DNA from 2 places in the Leuconostoc sp. DB-1 genome. Region 1 is predicted to be linked to the other one. Evidence: riboswitches for the same ligand, from Rfam matches in the RefSeq annotation. Region 1 holds a riboswitch; the other holds the start of a gene.
What was found. Region 1 has a riboswitch for lysine ahead of HFP47_RS07735 (amino acid permease). Riboswitches for the same ligand answer to the same signal wherever they lie in the genome.

Region 1 (7,658 bases):
TAATTAACACGCACATTCATGTTGACTCTGATGTGAATTATGAATTTGGAAAAACTAAATTTGGTGTGGATAATGAAAACGAACATGTTCGTGCAGTGATTGTGGCAACCCACAATATGAAAACGATGTTACGTCATGGTGTAACAGTTGTACGAAATGTTGGAACAGCACGCATGACAGATATTGAAATTGCACGCATGCAGCGTGAAGGCAGTGTAGAAGGACCAATGATGATTGCTAGTGGGGCAGCTTTTTCCATGACTGGTGGGCACGGTAGTGGTGGAGGAGGCATTGAGGTAGATGGTGTTGATGAAGTGCGCAAGGCAGTACGGCAAGCTATGAAAGAAGGCGCTCAAATCATTAAGTTTATGGTGACTGGCGGGGTGAGCGCTGGAGATTTTGAAAATCCCAATCAAGTTCAATTAAATGAAGACGAGGTACGAGCAGGTGTTATTGAAGCACATAAAAAAGGTATCAAAGTTGCGGCACATGCTCAAGGGGCTGAGGGAATTAAGATTGCAATTCGTGCTGGTGTTGATTCCGTTGAACACGCATTTCACATTGATGATGAAGCAATTGATATGATGAAAGTAAATGGGACCTTTGTAGTTCCAACAATGATTGCGATGAAGCGTATTATTGATCGGCCTGAGGAAGTTCCGGCATGGATGATTGAACGTGCGACAACGCATTGGCAAGCACATCAGAAGAGCGTTGCACGAGCTGCCATGGCAGGAGTTAACATTGCCATGGGAACAGATGCTGGTACACCCTTCAATGGTTTTGCAAATGAGAGCGCTGTGGAAATGGATATGATGGTTGAATTTGGTCATATGACACCACAACAAGTTTTACAATCAGCTACGATTAATGCAGCTAAATTGATGGGAATTAGTGATAATTATGGGATGATAGCAGTTGGGCAATATGCTGACTTCATCGTAATTCAAGAGAACCCAAATGATAATATGAAAGCTATTCAGGAAAAAGATAAGTGGGTATTTCAACATGGGCAACCCGTGGTATTTCATCAAGAAGAGAACATCATTTCATAGATAAATGAAAAACGTAAAAAAGACGCCTTTAAAGGCGTCTTTTTATTTAATTTGATGAATCATCAGAATCTGTTGATTCATCATCTGCTGGTCGGAGAGAATCAGCTATTGTTTGTAGAGAACTTGGTATGTCACCACCATATGCTGAGCCGGTGGAAGCGTGCTTTAAGCCAAGTGCTTTACGAGCTAAGTTAGTAACGCGTTGCTTTTCTTTTTGAGTAACAACTTCATATGAAACGTTGTTCCCTTCAGAATCAGGATAACTCGTGCTGACACCCTGAATATGCTCGGTGACAATATTTTTTGCTGCATTAATGTATTTGCTAGCAATTGTCGTTATATCTCCAAATGACAAATCAGTTTGAACATTTGAACTCATTGTATTCATAAACTTTGTATTTAACAAACTTGAAACATTAGCTGACTTTTTGATCAAACCTTCTAATACCAATCGTTGACGTTTTTGACGCCCATAGTCACCATCTGGATCATCGTAACGCATGCGCGAGAATGCAAGGGCTGCATCACCAGTCATGACGTGCTTGGTTGCCGACCAAGTGACCCCATTATCATCAGAATGTTCATAGCCTGTGCTTCCCTTGTGGAAACGGTATAGGTTTGCACCGTAAGCATGGGCTGTTTCCTGACTATAAGTGAAGTCAATGGGGGACTTAACAGAAATCCCCCCAACTTGAGTAACCATTTTTTCCAAGCCGGACATATTAACTAAGGCATAAAAATCAATAGGAATGTTTAAGTAAGATTCTACAGTTTTAATGGCAGTTGCCGTTGAACCATAGGCGTAGGCTGCATTTATTTTTTGAGGGAAAGTACTTTCGTACCCCGGAATAGAAACCATTGCATCACGAGGGATAGAAATCATTGTTGTTTTTTTGTCTTGGGGTTAACAAGAAGCAACATCATTGAATCGGTACGTCCTTTGTATGTACGTCCTAATTCACCGGTATCCGTTCCAAATAACAAAATAGACAAGGGCTTTCCACTTTGAACAACGCTTGAGACGTTTCGGGATTTAGTGACGCCACTGCTCTTGTATGTTTTATCAATTGCTGATTTAGTATTATGGATAGCCATCCAAGCAAATGTGCCTGACACGATAAGTAAGAGACCGACAATAAGCAAGATAATATTTCGTAGTCTGTGACTACTTTTTGAATAGCGATCAATTCTGGACTTAACTGCAGTTTGTTTATTTTTTTTCATAACGGTCTCTCGATTGTTTTGGCCAATGAAATATGGCGGTTTGTAAGATAATAAAGACAGCTACCGAGTTTTATCGATATGCTGCCATTTTTGGGCAACAAAGGCAAAAGGCTTGAAACTAACGATCAATCAAAAAATAGTAACCAGTGTTCTCACCATATTTTGAGATTATTCATCTAGCAATAATTCATCTGCCATGTATAGATATTTAAGGGCACGACTAAAAATATCGGCAAAAAACCAACTGATAGTAATGATATCGGACCAAGTTAAAGTCAAGATTAAATTTTAACCATATCAGCTTTTTTTTATAATTATATCTCATATAATGCTACAATTATTAAGAGCTATAAGCAAATGAGTTTGTAGAAATTTAATATTTGGGAGAATGTGAGTAAGCGGGGTCAATTGAGCATATTGAATATCATTGTCGTCATAAAACTATGTTTTTGTCAGTACAATTTGAATATGCTTATCCGTATCATCACAATTATAAACAATGTTAATTCCACCGGATAAATTAAGAAAAATTTTAATCATTACCTTTGGCATTATTTTTGTTTTTTTAGGTATTCAAGTTAGATTTCATATGATATTTATGCAAGTTCTGGACGCGACTACAGATTTTGCAGTAAACAATATTTTATCGTTGAAAATACCCCTATACTTAGGGTTAGGTAATCTTTTTCCCATTATTGGGTCGTCATCCCATTGATAGCGGTTATGGTAGCATTTCTTTATTTAATAAATTACAAAATTGCTGCCTGGTGGTTTGCCATTACACAACTTGTTGCGATGTTGCTGACATGGGTTATTACAATTATTTTGCGCATCCATTGGCAGGATGGTCCTAAAATAGGTGAAACTATTCCTAACTTATTGTTGGTGTGGTGGTTGCAATTGCTCTTACTGCTAGTCATTATTATGCCACATTTGGTTAAGTCGAGAAAAATTCAAGTGATGATCAATATTTTAATTGGTTTATTTTGGTTATCAATTATGTTAGCCCGTATTCAATCTCATCATATGGCATTGACTAGTGGCTTGGGAGCAATTACCTTTGGTTATTTTTGGTGGCAGTTTAGTGCACAACAATATTATAAACGGGCGCGACATTGGCAAAAGGTACTTGAAATTGACGGGCGCGTGTAAGTGTGTTATTATTTTCATATTGTCAAAGAGGTTGCAGCCAACATGAGTCACATGAATGAGTCCGCCAGGATGTTGAAATCATGTAAAAGGGAAGGTTGCCGAAAGGGTTAACAGGCAAGATAACCTTTGGGCTAGTGATTAAGAGTTGCTAGACTGTCGCAGAAATGCGGTGCGCTTTGAAAAGTGATTATATAATGACTTTTTAAACCTCTTCCTGTTTGCTAAGGAGAGGTTTTTTTATTTTGAGAAGGAGATTTTATGTCTGAACATAAAGGGCACATACAGCGTAATTTAAAAACGCGCCATGTGTCAATGATTGCATTAGGTGGTTCAATTGGAACGGGCTTATTCGTAGCTTCGGGAGCCACTGTTGCGCAAGCAGGTCCTCTGGGTGCTATTGTCGCTTATTTAGCTATTGGTGTGATGGTTTATTTCTTAATGACTTCGCTGGGTGAAATGGCTACTTATTCACCAACTTCAGGTTCATTTTCCGACTATGCTGGTAAATATGTTGACCCAGCATTGGGATTTGCCATGGGATGGAACTACTGGTTTAATTGGGCTATAACATTAGCTGTCGACATTGTGGCAGTTGGCTTGGTGGCTGAATTTTGGTTTCCAAATACACCAGGGTGGATATTTTCCGCGATTGCTTTATTACTTATCTTCTTAATTAATATTTTTTCAGTTGGAACTTTTGGAGAAGCTGAGTTCTGGTTGTCGATGATTAAGGTAGTAACTATTATTGCCTTCTTGATTGTTGGTCTGGCTACTATTTTTGGTGTAATTCATTCTGACATCAATGTCATGAAGAACTTGTCGGTCGGTAATCACGGATTTGTTGGTGGACCTCAAGCTATCTTGTCAGTATTCGTTGTTGCTGGATTTTCTTTTCAAGGAACTGAGTTAATTGGTATTACTGCTGGAGAAGCAGAGGATCCTGATAAGTCAGTTCCTAAGGCGATAAATCAAGTGTTTTGGCGTATCTTATTGTTTTATATTCTGGCAATTTTTGTCATTTCCGCTCTGGTTTACTATAAAGATCCGCGCTTGTTGAGTTCTTCCACACAAAACATTGCGGTCTCACCATTTACAATCGTATTTAAAAACGCAGGAATTGCTTTTGCGGCTAGTTTAATGAATGCAGTTATCTTAACATCAATTGTTTCGTCAGCAAATTCAGGTTCATATGCTTCTACACGTATGTTGTACGCTATGGCGCGTAAAGGGGATGCCCCTAAAATTTTTGCCAAGCTTTCAACTAGAGGGGTTCCAGTTGCAGCCTTAGTATTAACTACTGCGATTGGGTTATTAGCATTTATTGCTAACACCAAAGGGGGATCAGTTGCTTATACTTGGCTGGTCAATGCTTCTGGGTTAACTGGATTCATCGCTTGGGTCGGCATTGCTATCTCTCATTATCGCTTCCGAAGAGCTTATGTGGCGCAAGGAAAGAGTCTGTCTGATTTGAAATACAAGGCTAAGTGGTTCCCATTCGGTCCACTATTTGCGCTAGTGATTTCTATTGGTGTTATTATTGGTCAGGATCCGGACAGTTTTGCCCATCTAAATTGGGAAAAAATATTTGTGACCTACTTATCAGTTCCTTTGTTTGTAATCTTATACTTTTGGTACAAGGTTTCTCACAAAACGAAGCTAATTGCTCTAAAAGATGTTGATCTAAAACAATATAAATAAAGACATATAAAAAAGACACTACATCATTGTAGTGTCTTTTTTATATGAGCAATAACTTAACCGCGAACTACTAGGACGTCAACTTTAGCAGATCTCGTTACGAATTCAGTAACAGAACCAATAACTAAACGTTCTACAGCATTTAATCCAGTTGCACCAATGACAATCAAATCAGCATTGACTTCGTTAGGTACATCTTTAGCGATTAACGACTTGGGCGAACCATATTCGATTAGATAATCGACATTTTTAACACCAGCTTCAATTGCCTGTGCTTTATATTTTTCTAAGCTTTTACGCGTTTCATCTGAAACTGCTTCAACCATTGTATCGTCAAAACTAGCCACATTTTGAAATGCACGGGTATCGATAACGTTTAAAATTGACAAGATGCCTTCATCACCAGCATCCAAGGTCAGTTCAATCGCGCGCGTTAATGCAGCTTCAGATTCTTTTGATCCATCCATTGGTACTAAAATCCTATGATAATTTGCTGTCATAATAACATCCCTTCTTGCAATATGCAATGCGTTCTTCTATACCTCTAGTATAGCGCTTTCATAATAAAATTAATAGTATGTTCTTTAACCTAATTAAACACTGATTTTAATTTATACAAAAAAAACGCCCACAAATGTGGACGCACGGGCTTAGCCCGGAACACTCAATTGATACCGTTAATCGCTACGCAGATTTTCCTCGAAATTATCGAGGTGGATGGTTCATCAAGATTGTCAGATTACCGAATGAAAGGGCATATCTTCTAAGTCCTGAATTCCCAACCGAAAATAAAAGTTGTAAGGAAAAAGCTGATGATGTAGCAATGCGTATATCTGAGGAATTCATATAGTATTATAACGCGAAAACTCGTTAACTGAAAGACTTGACTTTTTAGTTTAGCCCGTTTTCTTGTCGCAATTTTAGTGTCTGATAGACATCAAATAATTGTTGTTCAATTTTCGAATTACCTTTAGAATGAAAATACTGAGTGTTTGTCATTTTATCTGGTAAATATTGTTGAGCTACCCAATCATTATCATAGTCATGCGGATATGTGTAATCTACACCGTGATTCAACTCCGAAGATCCCTTATAATGTGCATCTTTTAAATGATCAGGTATATCGTAAGATTTGCCATGACGAACATCACTAATAGCCAAGTCAATTGCTTTGTAGGCCGAATTAGATTTAGGTGAGAGAGAAAGTTCAATAATAGCATTGGCGATCGGAATTCTGGCTTCTGGAAATCCCAGTGTTTGCGCGGCTTGAATAGCAGTTACTGCCCGCTGAGCTGCCGGTGGATTTGCCAACCCAATATCTTCGTATGCAATAACGGTAAGTCGGCGTGCTAAAATCGGTAAATCACCGGATTCGATAATGCGGGCAGCGTAGTGTAACGCCGCATCGGTGTCGGATCCGCGAATTGATTTTTGTAGTGCTGAAATCACATCATAATGCGCATCCCCATCTTTATCTGCTGATAATGCTTTGCGTTGCACAGTCTCTTCAATGATTGGCAAACTGATATGAACGACACCCTTTTTATCTGCTTTTGTTGATAAAACCGCTAATTCTAAACCGTTTAAAGCACTGCGTAAATCACCATTTGTTGCTCGCGATAACTGTAACATAGCGTTATCATCGAGAACGATATTGTATTGCCCAAGGCCTTTTTCTTTATCAGCAATGGCTCTTTTAACAGCGCTTGTGATATCTGTTTCACTTAGACTGTTAACTTCAAATATTTGCGTTCTAGAACGAATAGCTGGTGTGACATTAATATAAGGGTTTTCTGTCGTCGCACCGATTAATATAATTGCTCCGGACTCCAAATGTGGTAGTAAAAAGTCTTGTTTGATTTTGTTTAAGCGATGAATTTCGTCTAGTAACAAGACGACAGTCCCTGACATTTTTGCTTCTTCGACAACGATTTGTAAATCTTTTTGGCTATCGGTAGCAGCGTTTAGCATGCGAAACGCATATTTTGATGAACCGGCAATGGCACTAGCTATTGATGTTTTACCAGTACCAGGCGGCCCGTACAAAATCATCGAACTCAGCCGATGAGCAGCGACCATGCGCCAGATGATTTTGCCTTCACCAACTAAATGTTGTTGGCCAACAATCTCTTCAATTTTTGTGGGGCGCATACGGTACGCTAGCGGTTCTTGTGTCATAAACGTTTATCCTAAGTAAATGTTATCTACGTTGACAGCAGTATTAGCGGCTAGTACCACTGCAATTGGATCTTCTTGATGTGCGGATTTTGTAGAGTCGGAAAGCAAGGTGAAACTATGTTTGCTCTGCGTTGCTAAACCAACATACGTTGAAAAATAGTCGCCGGCAAGTTGCTGATCAATTAGAACCTTGCCAATGCTATGTGATTTAAGTGATGCGGCAAATTGTGATTGGATGTTTGAATTGCCCAATTGAGATACCTTAATTGCGACAATGACACGTTCTCGGAACGTGCCAAGATAGCGGTCTTGCTCATCAGGGTTAATTTTTGGGCTGCCATTACCAAGCTG
Region 2 (7,658 bases), 1.2 Mb from region 1:
AAATTTTGACATGAGCTTTCAAAATTTTATCGATTTCTGGCGGATAATGCCACTTTTTACTATGAGCCGCATATTCATCTGCATCCAGTAAATGTTTGACGCCATCAGGAAAAACTTTAATATCTAAATCGTAGTCAATATATTTTAGCGCCTCTTTGTCGAGTACATACGGAGAAGCTAAATTACAATAATACGATACACCATTATCGCGAATCATCGCAATAATGTTAAACCAATATTTCTTATGGAAATAAACAATAGCAGGTTCTCGGGTAACCCATCGTCTACCATCATCTTCCGTTACCAAAGTGTGATCGTTTAGGCCAATGATAGAATTTTCACTGGTCTTTAGTACCATGGTATCGCGCCAAGTTCGATGCAACGAGCCATCATGCTTATAGCTTTTGATCGTGATGAAGTCACCTTCTCGTGGTCCACGACTGGGTCTATCAACGTTCATAACGCTACCTACTCTTCTAACACCGAATTCCTATTTAATTGTACCACATTTCAATCATCTGCAGATACTTCTAACTCATGAATTACCACATTAATTAATTCGGCATTATAACCTTTCGTATACAAACTATTTTTAGTTTTATATATCCTTTGACTTGGTACTTCGTTACGGTAGCGTCGCCAGCTTTTTTCCGCTTGACGCTTGATATTTTCTAACTCAATTTCATCGTCATTTTCTGTAATCACCCTATCAACAACAATCTCTGCAATATCAAAAGAGAATCCTTTTGTGGCTAAAGCTTGTACAATTTTTGTTTCTTAGCACGAGTTGATTCTCTTTTGTATGTGGTAGCAGATTTTAAAGCAAGTTTCTCTGCAATTTCAATTTGCTCCTCGTGAGTATAATCAGATAATGCTGTTTCGATATCATCATCATTAACACCTGCCTGCTTCAAATCCATCTTGATAACATTGGGTCCCTTAGGACTAATAATTTTTTTTGTTAAAACATAGTGTTGCGCATAATTTAAATCATCGATATATTTTTGTTCATATAATTGTGCAACAACTTCATCCTGAATACTTTCAGATACCTCTTTTTCACTCATTTTCTGTTTCACTTGTTTGACTGTGTGCAATGAGTGGCTAAGGAAGTTAAGAGCAATGCTTAACGCCTTGGCAATGGAATCATTATGCTTAATTTCTGCAATTAATTCGTCATCTAATTCTCGCCCTTTCGCCAAACCAAATTTAATGAGAACACTTTCCGCCACACCAAAAGCGAATTGATTATCTAGATCAATATTATAGCGACCCGCTTTTTTTTGAATTGAAATTTTAGTTATCTTTTTCATAACTCTATTGTACGATAAATATTGCTATTCACATGTATTTTAAAATAAAAAATGATGCTAATACTGACATTAACATCACAATTTTTAAATTAAATAATTTGGTCTAATCCGATGACAACACCGTCTATATTTTTCACAGCTTCTATAGCGCGAATTACACCTGGTACAAAGGCTGATCGACTTGTTGTACTTTGGGTCAGCGTTAATTGCTCATCCACACCACCAAAATAAACGCTTTGCTGTGCGATATAGCCAGGTAACCGTACAGCATGAACTGGCACACGATCAATCTGTTCGCCGCGAGCTGGCGCTAATTTTGTTGATGTAGGTTCCGCAATGCGGGCTTTTGCAATCAATCTTGCTGTTTGCTTAGCCGTTCCAGATGGTGCATCCACCTTTTTAGGGTTGTGCGCTTCAATAATTTCTGCATCAGGAAAATATTTGGCCGCTAACTGTGAGAATTGCATTAACAAAACCGCTGATAAACTAAAGTTAGGTACAATTAAAACGCCTTTTGATGACTGTTCACGCAGTATTGCTACTTGTTCATCAGACAAACCAGTGGCACCAATCACTAGCGGCATGTTGTGCTCGATTGCGTACATTGCATTGTCAAATACAGTTGCTGGGGTACTGACATCCAGCCAAATATCTGCTGCCACATTAATATCTGATAAGGAGGTCCATACAGGTACCTTACTCTCATGTTGATGACCACTCACAATACCAACAATTTCATATTCTTCATTCAAGTTATCTTGAATAGCTTGGCCTAATTTACCAAAACCACCAGCTAAAATTATTTTTGTCATTATTTCTCCAATAATTCATTCAAATGTAATTTTTCTGCGTCACTTAAAGGAATAAGAGGCAGACGTACAGCTTCACGTACGAATCCTTTTTCGGCTAATTTCGTCTTAACTGGAGTTGGGGAAGGGTAAGCAAATAGGGCATTCATTCGTGGGGTTAGGTAACGTTGCAAACGCCCAGCTTCGCGCCAATTACCTGCATTCATAGCAGAAAACAATTCAGACATTTCGTCACCATAAAGATGTGAAGCTACCGAAATTGTTCCAGCACCGCCGACGGTGTAAGCCGAAAGAGTCATTGCATCTTCACCAGTATAGACTGCAAATCCAGTGGTCCCTTCTACCTCTGCTTCAACAAATTCAGTTGATGTTGTTTCCTTAATTGCATTAATATTAGGATGTTGAGCTAATTCAATCACACTATCAACCGTGAGACCGACCACCGTACGTCCAGGAATGTTATATAACATAACAGGCTTTTCGGATGCATCAGCGATAGCTTTAAAATGTGCAATCATACCAGCTTGACTTGGCTTATTATAATACGGTGTTACTGCCAAGATGCCGTTAATATGCTCGATTTTGCTTAAAGCTTTGGCTGCTTCTACGGATTCCTTTGTATTATTGGAACCTGCATTAGCAATTAAAAGTGCACGATTACCAACCTGTTTTGCAATAAACCGTGTCAACTCTACTTTCTCTTCAAAAGACAGTGTTGGAGATTCACCTGTTGTTCCTGCAATCACAAATCCTTGCGAACCATGATTTAACAGGTGTTCAATTAATTTCTCTAATGACTCATAATCAATCTCATCGTTTACTGTAAAAGGCGTAATAATTGCCGTAATTAAATTAATTCCTTCGTACATGCTTATTCTCCTTGTGACATTCGCCACTCAATAAAATCTTTCAAAGCATTAAATCCTGGCAACAAAGCTGCTTCATCGATGTTTAACTTGGCACTGTGCAGTGAATGATTGTCATTAACACCCAGCCAAAGCATGACACCAGGAATATGTTGCAATATGTAACCAAAATCCTCACCTGTCATCGCAGGTTTTGCTTCTTCAAAAGCAATGTCTTGACGCTGTTCCATGAAACTCAGCAAATTGTTAGCTAAGTCAGGATTGTTTTCAACAGGCAAATAACTTCCTGTTTCAAGGCGAACATTAATCTTGACATCATTTGCCAACGCCACACCTTCAACGATTTGGCGAATTCGTGTTGTCATTTTATCCAAGCCATCTTTGGTCATGCTACGAACTGTTCCGGCAAGATGCACCGTGTCTGGAATAACATTATTTGTAAAGCCGCCGCTAATCATTCCAAGACTCACTACACCACCTTCTATCGGATCAACGTCACGCGATACAACAGTTTGTAACAACATAATTAATTCAGCCGAAATGACAATTGGATCCTTACCTAAGTGGGGATAGGCCGCATGACCACCTTGCCCATGGATGTCAATTTCGAGCTCGGCCGTTCCAGCAAATAAAGTGCCCGCTAAGGTACTCAAAGTTCCAGCAGGTAAATTAGGCTGATCATGAATGCCGTAAAATTCATCAGGATGCCACTCACCTTCAAAGATTCCTAAATCAACCGCTAATTTGCCACCACTTTTTGACTCTTCAGCCGGTTGGAAAAAGACAATTAAATTGTCTTTAGGTTGATGCTCACTAAAATACTGAACTAATCCCAAAGCTAAAGACATGTGAACATCATGACCACATGCATGCATAACACCTTTATGTGTTGATTCAAATGGCAATCCAGTATCTTCTGTAACTGGTAGCGCGTCAATATCAGCACGATATCCTACCGTCCGGCTTGGGTCAGTCCCAGAAAATTTCACAAGCAATGCCGTAGGTAATTCTTCTACTTGACGTATTGTCATAAAATTAGTTTGCCAAGATTGAATCTTTTCTAACAAATAACGATGCGTTTTAAATTCCGCTAAAGCAAGTTCTGGAATTTTATGTAAGTCACGCCGATAGGTTTTCAAATCTTCTTCACTAACTGGCATTATAAGCCTCGCAATGCGTCAATTAACGCAGTCTTTTGTTGCGTCTTCGAATCAATCTCCTTAATGACTTTTGCAGGAACACCCGCAACTACTGTATTGGCTGGTACATCCTTTGTGACAATCGCTCCAGCCGCAACTACTGCGCCGTCACCGACCTGTACGCCTTCAATAACGACGGCATTAGCGCCAACTAGCACGTTATTTCCGATGCGAACAGGTTGGGCAGATGCTGGTTCAATGACACCAGCTAATACCGCGCCAGCACCAATATGAGAATTTTCACCAACAATGGCACGGCCGCCAAGTACAGCACCCATATCAATCATTGTGTTAGCACCAATCTCTGCACCAATATTAATCACTGCGCCCAACATAATCACCGCATTGTCACCAATTTCAACTTGATCGCGAATAATGGCACCTGGTTCAATGCGAGCATTAATTTCTTTTTATCAAGCAAAGGGACGGCAGAGTTACGTGAATCATTTTCAATAAATACATCTTCTGATGGTAGATTCTTAATTAACAATTCAATTTCAGACCAGTCGCCAATTAATTGTCCAAATGACTCATCTCCAAATTGTTGCACAGTATCTGGCACTTCAGTTGCCAATGTACCTTTATATGTAACTTTTACTGGGGTAATTTTTTTTGCATTTGCAATGAAATTAATTAATTTTTGTGCTTCGTTTTCAGCCATGTTATTTATCTCCTAGAGTATAATCCTGATCTAAACTGATCATGTGTTCAAAAGTTTCACGTTCAACAACGACTTGATGTTGACCATTTTCCACGAAGACAACGGCCGGTCGTGGATTTCGGTTATAATTTGAAGCCATTGCATACCCGTACGCACCTGTTGCAAGCACAGATAAAATGTCACCAGGTTTTGTCGCCGGTAATTCTTCCTGCCAAACCAATACGTCACCTGACTCACAATATTTACCAGCAATCCGCACAATTTCTTCACTTTTAGCATTTGGTTGATTGGCTAAAACCGCTTCGTAATTTGCTTGATAAAGTGCTGGACGAATATTATCTCCCATACCACCATCTACAGCCAAGTAATTTCTAATTCCTGGAATATCCTTACGCGACCCAACTGTATATAGGGTTTGTCCGGCTGGTCCGACAATCGAACGACCAGGTTCAATCCATATTTCTGGCATTGCCCAATCGTACTGTGTAGCCTTTTCTTTCAAAACACGGATAATAGCATCCGCAAACTCACTTTCTGGCAAAGGTTGATCCTCATCAGTATAACGAATACCAAATCCACCGCCAGGATTAATGACTTCTGGTTGCCATCCCCATGAGTAAGCAGTATCTGCTAATAGTGCTGCATTTTTCTCAAATCCAGTCACATCAAATATTTGAGATCCAATATGCGCATGTAAGCCACGCAAATGAAGATGGTTATCTTTTATTGCAATATCATAGGCCTGCTTCGCTTGACCTGTTTGTAAATCAAAGCCAAATTTACTATCTTGTTGACCAGTACTAATAAATTCATGAGTATGAGCTGAAATTCCTGGTGAAATACGTAGTAAAATATCTTGAATAACATTTTTTTCCGCCGTAATTTCTGACAGTAGCTGTAACTCAAGAAAATTATCAACAATAATTGTTCCCACACCATTTTCAACGGCCATCACAAGTTCATCATAACTCTTATTATTACCATTAAAACTAAGATGCTGAGTTGGAAAATCAGCTTTAATTGCTGTGTATAATTCCCCACCAGACACGACATCAGCGTGAATATTTTCTTGAGCTGCCACCTGATAAATTGCTTTAGTAGCAAAAGCTTTACCAGCATAACTCACTACATATGGGACATTTTCTTGTTCAAAGATACGCTTAAACGCTCTCATTGTCTTACGAATAAGTGTTACATCGTAAACTGCTAACGGCGTGCCATATGTCTTTGCCAGTTCGATTGTATCAACACCATCAACTGTCAGATGTTGCTTTTCATTTATTGGATACGTCATCATTTCCCCTTGAATTACACAAAAAAACCCTTTGATAGGTTCGCAAAACGGACTTATCAAAGGGCATTGTTAGCATTTTTGACAGTTTCCATAGCTCACCGCATCTCTGCGACAGTCTAATAGCTCTTAACTATTAGCCCAATCAAGGTCATTTGTAGACACCCTTGATTTCGGCGATATCCCTAAGCTTACTATCAATTGCTACAGCAACTCCGGTAAGTGTATTGTCAATCGCGACCTCTATGTGAAATAATTTTTATTCTGTCATTATTATGACTGAATCATTATTGAATGTCAAGGTTTTTTCGTCTAATTCTTTGCTAGCAATCATGTGATTTTAAAAAGACGTTAATAATTTGTTCATCCGCGGTGCATAAATATCACCAAAGCGTGTAAAGTGCATTAGTATATAATAAAACTCATACCATTTTTCACGTTTTTGCCAGCCATCATCCAATGGCCATTCTTGCATATATTGATTATAAAATGACGGACTAAAGCCGGCAAACACTCTTGAAATCGTCAAATCATATTCCCGATCACCGTAGAACACGTTAGGATCAATAAATACAGGTTTACCTTGATCGTTAAACATAAAGTTTCCTGCCCAGAAATCACCATGCAGTAGTGATGGTTGAACTGTTTGCGCGTGATTATCATTTAATATTGTTTCACGTAAATTACTATAGTGATCACCACGTTGGGTTAGCCAAAAATTATTTTTTTGCGCTTGTGCCATTAGCGGATCCAAGCGCTGTTTCACAAAGAATTCAGCCCAAGAAGATTGCCAAGTATTATTTTTAGGCACAAAATCTACTAAGTTATCACTATCAAATCCAAACTTTGGCGCTGTAGCTTGGTGCATTTTAACTAGCGACTTTGCTAATTCTTGTTGTGACCCATTTCCTTGATTAATCCACGTCAAGACTAAGTAGGCGTGCCCTTGTAACTGTCCCTGTGCTAAAACGGCCGGCACGGTCACCTCTTCCCCAAAGCCTTCAAGCCAGCAACTTCATGATCAAAAAAACTTGCTTGAGCATTTTGTTGAATCTTTAAAAAATAGCGCTGGTTATTCGAATAGATTGAAAACGCCTCGTTAATGTCGCCACCACGTACCTTTTCTAAGTCGTGTGGTTTTTCAAGTCCCAAACGAGTAACAAAATCGTTGCCTAAGTCCATATTATCCTCCAAAATTTATTATCGGAACAAAAAAACACAATTTCCATTACGAAAACTGTGTTTTTGGCAAAATAATACCCTTATTATCGACAAATTTATTCAATTGTCTCACAGGTATTATCATCTGATTGTAGTGTATCATAATATTATACAGACGTCACTACTTTGTGTACTTCTCTACTGTTAGCTGATGACTGGTAAATTGGCTGCAATTAAATCGTTAGTTACATCCACAAATTTTTCATCGTTCAAACGCAACAAACGCCAATCGTATTCCCTATCATTATCAAATTCATCAATATATGGTTCAAACTCACCTTCAGTTTGTAAAATCAGA

Region 2: another riboswitch for lysine. It lies ahead of lysA (diaminopimelate decarboxylase); the one in region 1 lies ahead of HFP47_RS07735 (amino acid permease).

What each region holds. Positions count from the first base shown of each region.
Region 1 covers NZ_JABFNJ010000001.1:1,571,089-1,578,746, reverse strand. The annotation lists gene HFP47_RS07750 (amidohydrolase family protein) at 1-1,055, shown strand, start outside; partial or broken gene HFP47_RS07745 (LCP family protein) at 1,102-2,279, opposite strand; gene HFP47_RS07740 (hypothetical protein) at 3,003-3,431, shown strand; lysine riboswitch at 3,449-3,616, shown strand; gene HFP47_RS07735 (amino acid permease) at 3,690-5,129, shown strand; gene HFP47_RS07730 (universal stress protein) at 5,186-5,629, opposite strand; gene HFP47_RS07725 (replication-associated recombination protein A) at 6,021-7,307, opposite strand; gene HFP47_RS07720 (DUF1694 domain-containing protein) at 7,314-7,658, opposite strand, start outside.
Region 2 covers NZ_JABFNJ010000001.1:407,289-414,946, reverse strand. The annotation lists gene HFP47_RS01995 (DUF402 domain-containing protein) at 1-460, opposite strand, end outside; partial or broken gene recX (recombination regulator RecX) at 511-1,313, opposite strand; gene dapB (4-hydroxy-tetrahydrodipicolinate reductase) at 1,403-2,125, opposite strand; gene dapA (4-hydroxy-tetrahydrodipicolinate synthase) at 2,125-2,991, opposite strand; gene HFP47_RS01975 (N-acetyldiaminopimelate deacetylase) at 2,994-4,148, opposite strand; partial or broken gene dapD (2,3,4,5-tetrahydropyridine-2,6-dicarboxylate N-acetyltransferase) at 4,148-4,848, opposite strand; gene lysA (diaminopimelate decarboxylase) at 4,850-6,142, opposite strand; lysine riboswitch at 6,226-6,393, opposite strand; partial or broken gene HFP47_RS01960 (fructosamine kinase family protein) at 6,480-7,321, opposite strand; gene HFP47_RS01955 (hypothetical protein) at 7,505-7,658, opposite strand, start outside.